DNA from 4 places in the Chromobacterium subtsugae genome. Region 3 is predicted to be linked to each of the others. Evidence: predicted binding sites of a transcription regulator. Region 3 holds the regulator's gene; each other region holds the start of a gene.
What was found. Region 3 encodes FNR, which switches genes on or off when oxygen is low (the NO sensors DNR and NnrR bind a similar motif). Its sites were predicted from a motif close to TTGATNNNNATCAA; they were not measured.

Region 1 (3,862 bases), 700 kb from region 3:
GCCAGGCCGCAGTCCGCCTGCGCGCGCGCCCAATCGAACCAGGGGCCGGGGTCGGTCTTGCGGCCGGGCGCGATGTGCTCGTGGCCGGCCAACGCCGATAGCGGCAGGTGGCGGCGCAATTCCGCGCCCAGCGCCGCCAGCGTGCGGTATTGCGCCTCGCTGAACGGCTCGAAATCGCAGCCCTCCAGCTCCACGCCTATGGAAAAGTCATTGCACTTCTCGCGGCCGCGCCAGCAGGACACCCCGGCATGCCAGGCGCGCTGCCCCACCGGCACGAACTGCAGCAATTGGCCGTCGCGGCGGATGAAGAAGTGCGACGACACCCGCAGCTGGTGGATGCCGCGGTAATACGGGTCTTCGTCCGGGTCCAGGCTGTTGCCGAACAGCTGCTGCACGCCGGGGCCGCCATAGCGGTAAGGCGGCAGGCTGATATTGTGTATCACCAGCAGCTCCGGCGCGCAGCCCGGGCTGCGCTCGTCGCAATTGGGCGAGGCCTGCTGCAGCGCGCCGCGCATCCAGCCGTCCGGGGCCAGCGACAGGACCGGCGGCGCGGCCGGCCGGTAGTCCATCCGCCACAGCGCCAGCCCGTCCGGCACGCTCCAGCGCCGCTCCAGCACGAAGCCCGCCTTGTGGTAGAGCGCGATCGCCGCCTGGTTGACTTCGGCGGTGTCGACGCTGGCGCGCGTCTCGCCGTGCAACGCCCGGTTGAGCAGCCGGTAGCCCCAGCCGCAGCCGAAATGCGCAGGGTCCACCACCGTGCGTTCGATGTGCAGGCCGCCGTCCAGCCGGCGCGACGCCACCACCAGCCCGCGCAGCTCGCCGCCCTCGAACGCCGCCAGGATGCGGTCGCGGCAAGAAAGCAACGCCGCCAGGTCCGGCCACAGCAGCGGCAGCGCCGGATAGTCCAGCCATTCCACCTCGACGCGGTGGGCGGCCAGCTGCAGCCGCAGCGCCCGCTGCGCCAGCTCCGCGTCGCCGCGGTCCAACTCCTTCACTTCAAACGGCAAATCCATTCTGCTCCTCGATCGTCTATGCCCCGGACGGCATCGTACAAATCCGGCTTGTGTTCCACCGCGCAAAGCGGTATCAAGAACTTGCGTCGCGCATCGCGTAAGCGGCCGTCTTTTCCGCCGCATCGAGTTTACGCTTGAGGCGCATCATGTCCACGGTTTCGGCATGGCGTCACAATCATGCCAGAACCCACGCAGGAGACCACCCTCATGCTTACGCTCGACACCCTTGGCGGCGCCGCGGCGCCCAGCTTCGAACAGCCGCTGGAAATGCTGCAGGCCTGTCACGACAAGATCCGCCGCTTCTGCGACACCCTGGACAAGCTGCCGCCCTACATCGAAGAGCACGGCGTCGACGAAGCGGCCCGCAACGCGATCAACGACGTGGTGCGCTACTTCGACGTCGCCGGCCCCGCCCACCATACCGACGAGGAAGAAGAGCTGTTCCCGCTGATCGAGGCGCGCGTGCCCGCCGCCGCATCCAGGCTGGAGCAGCTGGCGGCCGAGCACGGCTACCTTCACTCGTGCTGGAACGCCATCCGCGACGACCTGCTGTCGCTGCGCGACGGCCGCATCCGCCAGATCAGCAAGAACGAGCTGCAGGAATTCGCCCGCCAGTACCGCGAGCACGCCGCCGCCGAGGAGGCCTGGCTCTTCCCCGCCGCCGCCAGCGCGCTGAGCGCGGAAGAGCTGCGCGCCGCCGGCGCCCGCATGGCCCAGCGCCGCCAAACCGGCGGCTGAGCCGGCGCGCTAACGCAAAACGGGTTGCCCGCTCGCGCCGGCAACCCGTTCCTTCCCGCCAGGGCGGCCGCTTAGGCCGTCAGTTTCAGCAACTGGGCGAAAGCGTCCTCGAACAGTTTCAGGCCGTCCTGCTGCAGTTTTTCGCCGACAGCGGCCAGATCGACGCCGGCGGCTTCCACTTCGGCCAGCAACGCCTGCGCCGCGTCCATGCCTTGCGGCAGCGTCAGCGCGGCGTCGCCGTGGTCGCGGAAGGCGGCCATCGTCGCGTCCGGCACGGTGTTGACGGTTTCGTCGCCGATCAGGCTTTCCACGTACAGCACGTCGCGGTAAGCCGGGTTCTTGGTGCCGGTGGACGCCCACAGCAGGAATTGCGGACGGGCGCCGGCGGCGCGCAGCTTGGCGAACTCCTCGCCGTGGAAGCGTTGCTGGTAGCGGGCGTAGGCTGCCTTGGACAGCGCGATCGCCACCTTGCCCTTGTGCTGCTCGGCCACTTGCGGATCCAGCAGGCTGTCGACGCGCGACAGGAAGAAGCTGGCCACCGCCTTGACGCCGGCCACCGGCTGGCCGTCGGCCAGGCGCGCGGACAGGCCGGCGATGTAGGCATCCCATACCGCTTCCACTTGCGGCAGCGAGAACAGCAGGGTGATGTTGACGTTGACGCCTTCGCGGGTCAGCGTCTGGAAGGCGCGAATGCCCTCGGCGGTGGCCGGAATCTTGATCATCGCGTTGGCGCGGCCGATCTCGGCCCACAGCCGGCGCGCGGCCGCCAAGGTGCCGGCTTCGTCGCGCGACAGTTCCGGCGACACTTCCAGGCTGACGTAGCCGTCGTTGCCCTGGCTGGCTTCGTATTGCGCCAGCAGCAGATCGCAGGCGGCCTGGATGTCGGCCACCACCAGCGTTTCGTAGCGCGCTTCGGCGGACAGCGCCGCGTCTTGTTTCAGCACGGCCAGCTCGCCCTGATAGCTCGCGTCGGAGCTGATCGCCTTGTAGAAGATGGCCGGATTAGAGGTGACGCCGGCGATGCCGTCTTCGGCCAGCAGGCGGGCCAGTTCGCCGGAGGCGATCAGTTCACGGGACAGATTGTCCAGCCAGATACGCTGGCCGAACGGACGGATGGCTTGCAAACGGTTCATGGTGAGGCGTCCGGGAATTGCTTGAGGTAAAGACAGACATCGTAGCGCGCCGCAACCGCCGCGCCAAGAAAATTGTCGCGGCGGCTTGCGCTGGATCGAAGACCGCTCAGGCGGCCTGGCTGTCGTTGCGGCGTTCGCGCGGGAACACCACGCTGAAGGTGCTGCCCTTGTCGGGCTCGCTCTTGATTTCCAGCCGGGCGTGATGGCGCGCCAGCACGTGCTTGACGATGGCGAGGCCGAGGCCGGTGCCGCCGCTGCCGCGCGAACGGCCGCGGTCCACCCGGTAGAAGCGCTCGGTCAGCCGCGGGATATGCTCGCGCGGGATGCCGATCCCAGTGTCGCTGACCGAGAAGCGCAGCTGCTCGCCCTCCTCCTGCCAGGCCAGCGTGATGCTGCCGCCTTCCGGCGTGTAGCGCACCGCGTTGGACACCAGGTTGCCGAAGGCCGAATGCAGCTCCTGGCCGCTGCCCCACAGGCCGGCGTCGCAACAGCCGGACAGCTTGACCTGATGCCGCCCCTGGGACAGGCCCTCGGCCTCCACCATCAGCGTGTCCAGCATGTCGCGCATGTCCACTTTTTCCGAACTCGCCGCCTTGGGGCTGTTCTCCAGCCGCGACAGCGCCAGCAGATCTTCCACCAGGCTTTGCATCCGCCGCGACTGCTCCAGCATCATCGGCAGGAACTGGCGGAAGGTGCGGTCGTCCACCTCCGGCATGTCGCCCAGCGTCTCCAGGAAGCCGCCCACCACCGTCAGCGGCGTGCGCAGCTCGTGCGAGACGTTGGCGACGAAATCGCGGTGCACCGTTTGCACCCGCTCCAGCTGGGTGATGTCGCGGGTCAGCAGCAGCTTGCGGGTGGAGTCGAACGGCACCAGCTGCAGCGAAATCACCAGTTCGCGCGGCTGGACGAAGTTCAGCACCAGCGGCTGGCTGAAGCTGGCGTTCTTCATATAGCTGTGGAACGATGGCTGGCGGATCA
Region 2 (3,862 bases), 150 kb from region 3:
GCGTAGATCAGCCAGCCGCCGTAGACGGTGGCCAGGATGGCGGTGCCCAGCTCCTTGCCGCGGCCCTCGCCTTGGGCATAGCCTTCGCCGCGTTGCGCCACCAGCCAGGAGTAGCCGGCGCACAGCAGGTAGGGAATCAGAATCATCGAGGTGGCCAGCGACAGCAGTGCCAGGTAGCCGGCCGAACTGAACAGCGTGATGATCAGGAACAGCTGGATCAGGCCGTTGGTCAGCCACAGCGAGGCGGCCGGCGTGTCGTTGCCGTTGACGGTGCCGAACACCTTGGGCATCACGCCGTCCTTGCCGGCGAGGTAGGGCGCTTCGGCGGCCAGCAGCGTCCAGGCCAGCAGCGCGCCGCCGACGGAGATCACCAGGCCCGCGTTCATCAGGTTGGCGCCGAAGGTGCCGAAGGCCTTCTGCAGCACGTAGGCGGTGGACGGGTTCTTCAGCGCGGCAAGCTCAGGCTGGGTCATCACGCCCAGCGACAGCACCGACACGGCGACCAACAGCGCGATGGTCAGCAGGAAGCCGATCACGGTGGCCTTGCCCACATCCTTCATGCTTTCGGCGCGGCCGGAGAACATCGAAGCGCCCTCGATGCCGATGAACACCCACACCGTCACCAGCATGGTGCTCTTCACCTGGTCGACGATGGAGCCGAGCTTGGCGTTGCCCCAGAAGTCCAGGCTGAAGGTATCGACCTTGAAGGCGAACACGATCAACAGAATGAACAGGGCCAAGGGCACCAGCTTGGCGATGGTGGTGATGGTGTTGATGAAGGCTGCGCCATGCACGCCGCGCAGCACCAGGAAGTGCAGGCACCACAGCAGCACCGAAGCGCAGGCGATGGCGGTGGGCGTATTGCCATCGCCGAAAGCCGGAATCCAGAAGGCCAGCGCCGAGAACATCACCACGAAGTAGGACACATTGCCTATCCAGGCGGAAATCCAGTAGCCCCAGGCCGAGTTGAAACCCATGTAGTCGCCGAAGCCGGCCTTGGCGTAACCATATACGCCGCCCGACACCTCAGGCTTGCGCGAGGCCAGCATCTGGAACACGAAGGCCAGCGCCAGCATGCCGACGAAGGTGATGGCCCAGCCTATCAAGATGGCGCCGGCGCCGGCGCCGGCCGCCATGTTCTGCGGCAGGGAGAAGATGCCCCCGCCTATCATCGAGCCAACGACCAGCGCCGTCAGCGCGCCCAGCTTCAGCCTGGGCGCGGCGCCTTCGGCCACACCGGCTTGGCTTGCAGTTTCTGTGGACATTTTCGTTCTCCGATCTGAGATGTGAAACCGAGCATTCCGTACTGTTTTATTATTAAATTCTTATCATCTGAAATAATGGTATACCCGTTAAAATCAGGCTTTCCAGGCATGTCGTGTATTCAGTTGACCTACATCAAGCGGGCTTTCCCGCGCCGCCCTCGACCTCATGCAGATGCGACCAGGCCTTACGACAAGGCGTCACGGCAACTTACCGAAAGGGGATGCCGGCGCTGGCGCCGCGGCCAGATTCAGCATAGCCGGAGGGGGGTGAAACGGAAGCCGGCATCGCCAACGCCATGACCTTGGACAAAAACTACAGAATTTCAGGCTGTATTGAAGTGAGGAACAGCGGAACAGGCGCGGCCTGTCAGGACAAATGCGATCGGCGCGGCGGCCAAATCATGCGTCCGCCATGCTTAGACAGACTCCCGGGCGGCGCGGAAAGTTCAGCCTGCGGGCGCAGCCTGGCGGCGGATAAAAAAAACGGATACGGCCCACCACCGTATCCGCCAACACACACATCAAGAGGAAATGCCAAACTGCAGGGATAAAACCTTACTTGCCGGGCTTGTTGATGTTCTTGAAGATCATCCACAGCGCGCCCAGCACCACCAGCATCGTCACTACGATAGTCAGCAGGCTCAAACGGCCCACGTCGTCAGACATCAACAGGGTCAGCAATTCCATGATTACTCCTCCCGGCCCGCGGCCTCAGCTCCTTGCTGACGACATATTACCCACTCAGCCATGTCGGAAATTGACCCACATCAAATGCCAGAACCCAGCCATTTGATGCAGAGCAAATAAAAAAGCCCTCGGCGGCGGCCGAGGGCTTTCTGTATGCAAATCAGTGTTTTATCTGTCTACTTGCCGCCATTCATGTCCTTGGACAGGAAGAAGGCGTCGGAGAAGAACTCGTCTTCCGGCAAACCGCGCTCGCGGGTGAAGCTGCCATGCGCCGCCTCCACCATCACCGGCGCGCCGCAGGCGTAAACCTGGTGGCCGGACAGGTCGGCGAAGTCTTCCAGCACCGCCTGGTGCACGAAGCCGGTGCGGCCGCTCCAGTTGTCTTCCGGCAGCGCCTCGGACAATACCGGGATGTAGCGGATGTGCGGGTGCGCCGCCTGCCAGCTCTCGGCCAGATCGGCCATGTAGAGGTCGGCCTTGCTGCGCGCGCCCCAGTAGAACAGCATCGGACGCTGGATGCCGTGATGGATCGCATGCTCGATGATGCCCTTCACCGGCGCGAAGCCGGTGCCGCTGGCGATGAAGACGATGGGTTTGTCCGACTCCTCGCGCAGGAAGAACGATCCCAGCGGGCCCTTGAAGCGCATGATCTCGCGCTCCTTCATCTGGCTGAACACGTAGTCGGAGAACGAGCCGCCGGGCTGGTGGCGGATATGCAGCTCAAGGAAGGCGTCGTCGTGCGGCGCGTTGGCGATGGAGAAGCTGCGCTTCTTGCCGTCCTTCATCAGGATGTCGATGTATTGGCCGGCGCGGAACTGCAGGCGCTCCGACACCGGCAGCTTCAGCTTCAGCACCGCCACGTCGTGGATCTTGTCCATCTTCTCCACGCGGCACGGCAGCGTCTTGATCTGGATGTCGCCGGCGCCGGTCACTTCGCGCACCTCGATGCTGACATCGCCCTGCGGCCGCGCGCAACAGAACAAGGCCATGCCCTGGGCGCGTTCGCCGGCCGACAGCGCCTTCTCCTGGAAGCCGTCCTGGCTCACTTCGCCTTCCACCACCTTGCCTTTGCAGGCGCCGCAGGCGCCGTCTCGACAACCGTACGGCAGGCCCACGCCCTGGCGCAGCGCGGCTTCTAGAATGGTTTCGTGCGCTTCCACACCGAATGCATGCCCGCTGGGGAGCACCTTCACCTGGCAAGTCATATCGTATCTCAATCCCGAATTCTGGCTAAAATGCACACCATGCGTACTTTGCTGATTATCGGCGCCGGCGATGTGGCCCGCCGCGCCCTGCCCTCTTTGCTCGCCCATTGGCGGGTGCTGGCGCTATGCCGCCACCCCGCCGCCGCCGAATCCTGGCGGGCGCTCGGTGCCCGGCCCATCCTCGGCGACCTCGACCGCGGCGACAGCCTGGCGCGGCTGGCCGGCATCGCCGACGCCGTGCTGCTGTGCGCGCCGCCGCCGCCATCCGGCGCGGAAGACCCGCGAATGCGCAAGTTATTGTACGCGCTGGCAAAAGGCGACAGCATACCACAGCGATTTGTCTATATCAGCACCAGCGGCGTTTACGGCAACGCCAACGGCATGCTGATAAATGAAACTGCGGCGCTGCTGCCACAAAGCGAGCGCGCCCGGCGCCGCGTCGACGCCGAGCGGCAATTGCGCCGCTTTGTTGGCCGCCACGGCGGCGCGCTGACGATATTGCGCGCGCCCGGCATCTACGCCGACGACAGGCTGCCGCTGGCGCGCTTCGCCAACGCTTCGCCGCTGATCGTCGACGCGGAGGACAGCTACAGCAACCACATCCACGCCGACGACCTGGCCAGCCTGTGCGCCGCCGCACTGCGCCGCCGCCAGGGCATCCGCGTCTACAACGCCTGCGACGACCTGCCGCTGCCGGTCAGCCGC
Region 3 (3,862 bases):
GGCGTTCGATGACGCGACGCCTGCCGGTAACAATCTGGGTTAAGGAACAAAAAAACCCGACGCCTGGGCGCGGGCTTTTGATATATGCCCGCTATTTTAATGTGAAACCGCCAATGAATAAACCCCAAGTACCTGATTTTCTGAAAAACATCCGCATCGTGCTGGCCAGGCCCAACCATCCGGGCAACATCGGCTCGGCCGCTCGCGCGATGAAAACCATGGGGCTGACCCGCCTCTACCTGGTGGAACCCAAGGTGTTTCCCAGCGACGAAGCCAACGCGCTGGCCTCCGGCGCGGTGGACGTGCTGGAGAGCGCCACCGTGGTCGGCTCGCTGCAAGAGGCGCTGGCCGACGTCACCGTCGCCTGCGCGCTGACCAGCCGCCGCCGCGAGCTGACCACCCCGCTGTCCACCCCGCGCGAAACCACGCCCGAGCTGGTGGCGCGCGCGCGCGACGGCGAGCAGGTGGCGCTGGTTTTCGGCAACGAAACCTTCGGCCTGTCGATCGAGGAAGTGGAGCAGTGCAACCGCCTGGTCACCATCCCCGGCAACCCCGACTACTTCTCGCTGAACCTGGCGATGGCGGTGCAGGTGATGACCTACGAGCTGTTCAGCCACACCGGCGTGAACGTGGAATACCTGCGCGCCGACGGCGAAGCCGCCACCCAGGGCGAGGTGGAAGGCATGTGCGGCCACCTGGAGCAGGCGATGGACGACATCGGCTACTTCCGCCGCCGCAACAGCGAGCGGCTGATGCGCCGCATGCGCGCGCTGTTCAACCGCTCCGGCGTGCTGCGCGACGAAATCGACATCCTGCGCGGCTTCTTCAAGCAGGTGCAGCGCGCCGCCGACGGCAGCCTGAAGCGGGATGAAGACTGAACAGCCGTTCTCTCTGCCCTACGCGCACCCGGCGGTGCGCGATCTCGCCTTCCTGCTGACCTCCCCCTCCCCCTGGCAATCCGGCGCCGACCTGCCGCCCGAGCGGCTGCTGGGCGCCGACGGCGCGGCGCTGCTGGGCCGGCTGGAGCGCGAGCCGGCGCCGCTGCTGGACTGGCTGGCGGCAGCCCAGCACAGCCGGCTGGGAAAATATGCCGAACGCTTGCTTTCTTTCTGGTTTCGCGCCGCGCCGCACATTCGCCTGGCGGCGGAAAATCTCACCGTCATCAACGAAACGCGCCGCACCCTGGGCGAATTCGACTTCCTGCTGTGGCTGGACGGCGAACCCTGGCACCTGGAAACCGCCAGCAAATTCTACCTGCAACTGGGCAACGGGCCGGACACGCTGGTCGGCCCCAGCCTGCGCGATGCCTGGCGGCTGAAAGCGACCAAACTCGCAACACAATTGCAACTGAGCCGCCATCCCGCCGCCGCCGCGCAACTGCCCGATGGCTTCGCCGCCTGCCAGACCGGCGCGCGCCTGAGCGGCTGGCTGTTCTACCCCGCCGGCCAGGCCTGGCCGCCACCCTCCGGCGCATTGCGCGGCTGGCACGCGCCGCTGCTGCCGGCTTGGCCGCAAACGCTGCCCGGCTCGCGCTGGGCCTGGCTGCCGCGCCTGTCCTGGCTGGCGCCGGCCCTGCTCGACGCATCCCGCGTCCACAGCCAGGCCGCGCTGCGCGAACAACTGCTGGCCTGCGCCGCGCCGCAGCTGGTGGCGGAGCTGCAGCCGGCCGGCGGCGGCCTGTGGCGGGAGACGGCGCGCGGCTTCGTCACCCCGGACGGCTGGCCCGATCCGGCCCGGTTGGCGGAGCTGCAAAGCAAACTGCCGCAGCCATGAAAAAAGGCAGGTCCGAAGACCTGCCTTTTTTGCCCAGCGGCGGGCTCAGTGGCCGTTGGCGTGCACGCAGCCGGCGATCAGGTTTTTCAACTCCTCCACCTTCACCAGCTGGATGTGCTTGTGATCGACAGTGATCCAGCCCTGCTGCTGGAACTTGGACAGCGTGCGGCTGACCGTCTCCAGCTTCAGGCCGAGGAAGCTGCCGATTTCCTCGCGGCTCATCCGCAGGATGAAGTCGTTGGCGGCGAAGCCGCGGGTGGACAGCCGTTGCGACAGGTTCAGCAGGAAGGCGGCGATGCGCTCCTCCGCCTTCATATTGCCGAGCAGCAGCATCACGTTCTGGTCGCGCACGATCTCGCGGCTCATCAGCCGATAAAAGTGGTGCTGCAGGCTGGGAATGTCGCGGCTCAGCGACTCCATCCGGTTGAACGGCAGCTCGCACACCTCGCTGTCCTCCAGCGCGATGGCGTCGCAGCTGTGGTTGTTGGTGGAGATGCCGTCCAGGCCCATCAGCTCGCCGGACATCAAGAAGCCGGTCACCTGCTCGCGGCCGTCCTGGCTGGCGACGCAGGTCTTGAAGAAGCCGGTGCGCACCGCGTACAGCGACTTGAAGCCCTCGCCGCTGCGGAACAGGTACTCGCCGCGCTTCAGGCGGCGGCTCTGGCGGATCACCGTATCCAGCTGGCTCATCTCTTCGCGGTTGAGGCCGACCGGCAGGCACAGCTCGCGCAGGCTGCAGCTGGAGCAGGAAATTTTCAGTGTGTGTAACGCTGTATGGTTTTGTTCAGACATGCTGTGTTTGCTGCAAGCTGGTGAAGCTTGACCCTTGTCAATGCGGAATTCGCAGGTTTTGCGCAAATTTACCAGTCCACCAGAAGTTTTACCATCCGAATACGACATGAAAACCACCCATCCGTTTTCCCCCGCCCATTTCGAGTTCGACCGAGAGCTGATCGAACGCCTGGATGGGTCGGGACCAAGATACACGTCATACCCGACTGCGGATCGCTTTACGCCGGGTTTCTCAGCACATGACTACCAGCATGGTCTGCAGCAGCGCCGCATCGGCGCCAACCGCAAACCTTTATCATTGTACGCTCATATACCATTTTGCAACACAGTTTGTTATTACTGCGCCTGCAACAAGATCATCACCAAAAACAAGAGCAAGGCCGACCAATACCTGGACTACCTGGAAAAGGAAATCCTGCTGGTGGCCGAACAGCTGGGCTGCCGGGAAAAGGTGATACAGCTGCACTTCGGCGGCGGCACCCCCACCTTCCTCGACGACGGCCAGCTGGCGCGGCTGATGACCATGCTCGGCACGCATTTCGAGTTCCTGAGCGACGGAGAATATTCCATTGAGATCGATCCGCGCAAGGTAAAACGCGAAACCATGTTCCGCCTGGCAGAATATGGCTTCAACCGGATCAGCGTCGGCGTGCAGGATTTCGACCCCGCGGTGCAGCGCGCCGTCAACCGCGTGCAGAGCGAACAGGAAACCCGCCAGGTGATAGCAGCCGGGCGCGAGGCCGGCATGAAGTCGGTCAGCCTGGACCTGATCTACGGCCTGCCGCTGCAAAGCCGCGACTCGATGCTGCGCACGCTGGAAAAGGCCATCGCCCTCGATCCCGACCGGCTGGCGCTGTACAACTACGCCCACCTGCCGACGGTGTTCATGCCGCAGCGCCGCATCAACGAAGCCGACCTGCCCAGCGCAGCCGCCAAGCTGGACATCCTGCAGGACGCGGTCAAGATGCTGAGCGACGCCGGCTACGTGTTCATCGGCATGGACCACTTCGCCAAGCCGGACGACGAGCTGGCGGTGGCGCTGCGCCAGGGCCGGCTGCAACGCAATTTCCAGGGCTACTCCACCCACGCCGACTGCGACATGCTGGCTTTCGGCGTGTCGTCCATCGGCAAGGTGGGCTCCAGCTACAGCCAGAACGACAAGATGCTGGAAGGCTATTACGCCGCGCTGGACGAGGGGCGCCTGCCGGTGGTGCGCGGGCTGACGCTGGACAAGGACGACGTGCTGCGCCGCACCATCATCCAGGGGCTGATGTGCCGCTTCTCGCTGTCGATCGAG
Region 4 (3,862 bases), 610 kb from region 3:
GTTCGGCCACCTGCGCGCGCAGGGATTCCTTGGCGCGCAGCACTTCCTGATCGATTTCCGACTTGGCGTCGGCCACGATGCGGGCACCTTCGGTGCGGGCCGCGTCCTTGGCTTCGTCCACGATCTGGTTGGCGCGCTTCTCGGCTGCAACCACGATCTCGGTAGCTTGCTGCTTGGCCTTGCGGATTTCGTCCGCAACGCGCTTTTCAGCCGCTTCCAGATCCTGCTTGCCGCGTTCCGCAGCGGCCAAGCCATCAGCGATACGCTTGGCCCGCTCATCCATCATGTTGGTAAGCGGAGGCCAAACAAACTTCATGGTGAACCATACCAGGATGGCGAACGTGATCGCCTGGCCCAGTAGTGTTACGTTGAATTCCACGCTTGTTTTCCTCCAGAGTATGACTACAACAACCGTTTACACGTATCCGTAGGCAGACGGATTAGTGGGCAGCCTTGACAACGGCCAGAGCGGCAGCCAGGAACGGGTTGTTGAAGGTGAACAGCATGGCAACACCGACACCAATCATGGAGATCGCGTCAAGCAGACCGGCGATGATGAACAGCTTGGTTTGCAGAACCGGGATCATTTCCGGCTGACGAGCGGAGGACTCGAGGAACTTGCCGCCCAGAATGGCGAAACCGATAGCGGTGCCCAGAGCGCCCAGACCAATGATCAGGGCTGCAGCGATAGCGGTCATCGACTGGATCTGAGAAACGAGTGCTTCCATTGTGTATCTCCTAAGACTTAAAGCAAGGATGGTTGGTAAAAAAGTATGGTGAATCTACAGGTAAATCAGTGCGCTTCCACTGCCAGGCTCAGGTACACGATGGTCAGCATCATGAACACGAAGGCCTGCAGGGTGATGATCAGGATGTGGAAGATCGCCCACGGCGCGCCCAGCACCCACTGCAGGCCCCAGGGCAGCAGCGCGATCAGGATGAAGATCAATTCGCCGGCGTACAGGTTGCCGAACAGACGAAGAGACAGCGAAATCGGCTTGGCGGCCAGCTCTACCAGCTGGAACGCGAAGTTCAGCGGGGCCAGGATCACGGCGCCCACCGGGTGGGAGCTGTGGAACGGCGCGGTCAACAGTTCCTTGCCCCAGCCGCCCAGGCCCTTGGCCTTGATCGAGAAGCCGACGATCAGGATCAGCACCGACAGCGACATGGCGAAAGTGGAGTTCACGTCGGCGGACGGCACCACGCGGAAGTACACGTGATGCGGCTCCAGGCCGAAGAAGGTGTAGCCGATCCATTGCGCGGCCATCGGGAACAGATCCACCGGGAACAGGTCCATGAAGTTCATCAGGAACACCCAGCAGAAGATGGTCAGCGCCAGCGGGGCGATCATCTTGCTCTTGCCGTGGAACACTTCGCGCACCTGGGTCTGCACCAGCTCGATGATCATCTCGACGAACAATTGCAGACGGCCCGGCGCTTCGATGCTGGCGCGGCGCGCCACCATGGCGAACACGCCTACGAACAGGAAGCCGAGCAGCAGGGAGATGGAGAAGGTGTCGACGTGCAGGCTCCAGAAGCCGGCCGACGGGTCCGAGTTCCAGAACGTGAGGTGGTGCTTGATGTAATCAGTTGCGTTGCTTGCCATCGCTCTTTTCTCAATTTTTGATTAGAAGCCCGAAACCGTAGCCGGAGATGGCGGCAAAGAACCCACCGAGAAAGCCGACTACGGACAAATCCTTGAAACCAGCCAAAACCGCGCCACTTAGTAGTACGGTCAGGCAAAACTTTACCGCTTCGGCCAGAAAATGCGCCTTGATCAACGCCGCGGGAGGAACATGCCGCTTGGCATAGGCGATCCTGGCGTACACCAGGGCCGGCACCAGCACCACGATCCCGCCCAGCAAGGTGGACACTGCCACCACCAGGCTGCCGGCGCCGACAAGCAGCGAAATCAGCACTGCCAGCCCGACCAGGCTGGCCTGCAGGCGCAGCACGCGCCTCACTTCCGGATTTACCATGACTGCCAGTGCAAAAAAACCGCTGGATTATAGGCTTTGCGCTTGAGTTGCGTCAACTTCGCCGCCAGGCCTATTTTGCGGCGCAACATTCTCATTTTTGAGGTTTTTTCTGCAGTTTCTCCAGCAGCGCGTCCAGCTCGTCCAGGCTGGCATATTCTATGACCAGCCTGCCGTTTCCGCCGTTTGCATGACGAATGCTGACCTTGGCGCCTATCGCTTCCGACACCTGGTTTTCCAGCCGCTCGACATCGGGATCGACGCGATTTTGTTGCGCGGCAACTGTGGTTTTTTGCGCATCATGCTGTTGCACTCGGCGCTCCACCTCGCGCACCGACATCCCCTTGCGCACCACCTCCTGCGCCAGCTCCAGCTGCGCGACGGTGGGCAGAGACAGCAAAGCGCGGGCGTGGCCCATCTCCAGTTGGCCTTCGTGCATCATCTGCTGCAGCGGTTGCGGCAGCACCAACAGGCGCAGCAGGTTGGACACCGCGCTGCGCGAACGGCCGACCGCGTCGGCGGCGGACTCGTGGGTGAGGCCGAATTCGTCGATCAGGCGCTTGATGCCCTGCGCCTCTTCGATCGGATCCAGCTCCTGGCGCTGGATGTTCTCGATCAGCGCCATCGCCAGCGCCGCTTCGTCGGGCACGCTCTTGATCACCACCGGCACTTCGACGAGACCGGCCTTGCGCGACGCGCGCCAGCGGCGCTCGCCGGCGATCAGCTCGTAGTCGCCCAGGCCCAGATCGCGGACGATCAGCGGCTGGATGATGCCCTGCACGCGGATGGAAGCCGCCAGCTCCTCCAGCGCGGTTTCGTCCATGAAACTGCGCGGCTGGTATTTGCCGGGGCGGATGCTGTCGATGGGAAGGGAAGTCAGTCTGTCGTCCACCGTGTCGACGGTGGACAGGAGCGCGTCGAGTCCGCGCCCCAATCCTTTGAGTTTGGCCATATTGTCAGACGGTGGGAGTTGCGGTTGCGGGTTCTAGTCGTTCAATCAGCTCTTGCGCCAGCGTCAGGTAAGCCTGCGCGCCGCGCGAGTTGCGATCGTAGACCAGCCCCGGCAAGCCGTGGCTGGGCGCCTCGGCCAGGCGCACATTGCGCGGGATGACGGTCTGGAACACCTTGTCGCCGAAGTGGCGCGCCAGCTGCGCCGACACTTGTTGCGACAGATTGTTGCGGGCGTCGAACATGGTGCGCAGCAAGCCCATGATCTCGATCTTGGGGTTGACCGCCAGCCGCACCTTGCGCAGCGTGGACACCAGGTCGGACAAGCCTTCCAGCGCGTAGTATTCGCACACCATCGGAATCAGCACGCTGTGCGCGGCTACCAGGCCGTTCAGGGTCAGCAGGTTCAGCGACGGCGGGCAGTCGATCAGCACGTAGTCGTACTGGTCCTCCACCTCGGCCAGCGCGTTCTTCAGCCGCGCCTCGCGCGCCAGTTCGTTGACCAGCTCCAGCTCGGCGCCGCCCAGATCGCGATTGGCCGGCAGCACGTGGTAGCCGCCCGCCTTGGCGTCCTGGCGCGCCTCCTCCACGCCGGCCTCGCCCAGCAGCACGTCGTAGCCGGATTTCTCCAGCGACTGCTTGGCGATGCCGCTGCCCATGGTGGCGTTGCCCTGCGGGTCCAGATCGACGATCAGCACCCGCTTGCCCAGCTCGGCCAGTCCGGCCGCCAGATTGACGACGGTGGTGGTCTTGCCCACCCCGCCCTTCTGATTGGCCACCGCGATCACGCGTGGATTCATTGCAGCACCATCCTCACCAGATGGCGTTCGGCGTCCAGCCCCGGCACCGTTACCGGCAGCACCTCCGAAACCGCCACGCCTTGCGGCAGCAAGGCGATTTCCTCATACGGATACACGCCCTTCATCGCCACGTACTGG

Region 1: a site for FNR is predicted at 1,148-1,161, ahead of U6115_RS02750 (hemerythrin domain-containing protein). Genes of this name have one in related genera too.
Region 2: a site for FNR is predicted at 2,023-2,036, ahead of U6115_RS05355 (DUF3149 domain-containing protein). Genes of this name have one in related genera too.
Region 4: a site for FNR is predicted at 2,022-2,035, ahead of U6115_RS03225 (ATP synthase subunit I). Genes of this name have one in related genera too.

What each region holds. Positions count from the first base shown of each region.
Region 1 covers NZ_CP142381.1:563,741-567,602, reverse strand. The annotation lists gene ampD (1,6-anhydro-N-acetylmuramyl-L-alanine amidase AmpD) at 1-1,013, opposite strand, end outside; gene U6115_RS02750 (hemerythrin domain-containing protein) at 1,221-1,751, shown strand; gene tal (transaldolase) at 1,823-2,884, opposite strand; gene phoR (phosphate regulon sensor histidine kinase PhoR) at 2,991-3,862, opposite strand, start outside.
Region 2 covers NZ_CP142381.1:1,107,787-1,111,648, reverse strand. The annotation lists gene arcD (arginine-ornithine antiporter) at 1-1,265, opposite strand, end outside; gene U6115_RS05355 (DUF3149 domain-containing protein) at 1,821-1,952, opposite strand; gene U6115_RS05350 (CDP-6-deoxy-delta-3,4-glucoseen reductase) at 2,129-3,157, opposite strand; gene U6115_RS05345 (SDR family oxidoreductase) at 3,197-3,862, shown strand, end outside.
Region 3 covers NZ_CP142381.1:1,259,893-1,263,754, reverse strand. The annotation lists gene U6115_RS06155 (RNA methyltransferase) at 114-878, shown strand; gene U6115_RS06150 (DUF1853 family protein) at 868-1,773, shown strand; gene fnr (fumarate/nitrate reduction transcriptional regulator Fnr) at 1,819-2,565, opposite strand; gene hemN (oxygen-independent coproporphyrinogen III oxidase) at 2,672-3,862, shown strand, end outside.
Region 4 covers NZ_CP142381.1:651,761-655,622, reverse strand. The annotation lists gene U6115_RS03240 (F0F1 ATP synthase subunit B) at 1-379, opposite strand, end outside; gene atpE (F0F1 ATP synthase subunit C) at 441-728, opposite strand; gene atpB (F0F1 ATP synthase subunit A) at 794-1,606, opposite strand; gene U6115_RS03225 (ATP synthase subunit I) at 1,617-1,955, opposite strand; gene U6115_RS03220 (ParB/RepB/Spo0J family partition protein) at 2,071-2,928, opposite strand; gene U6115_RS03215 (ParA family protein) at 2,933-3,724, opposite strand; gene rsmG (16S rRNA (guanine(527)-N(7))-methyltransferase RsmG) at 3,721-3,862, opposite strand, start outside.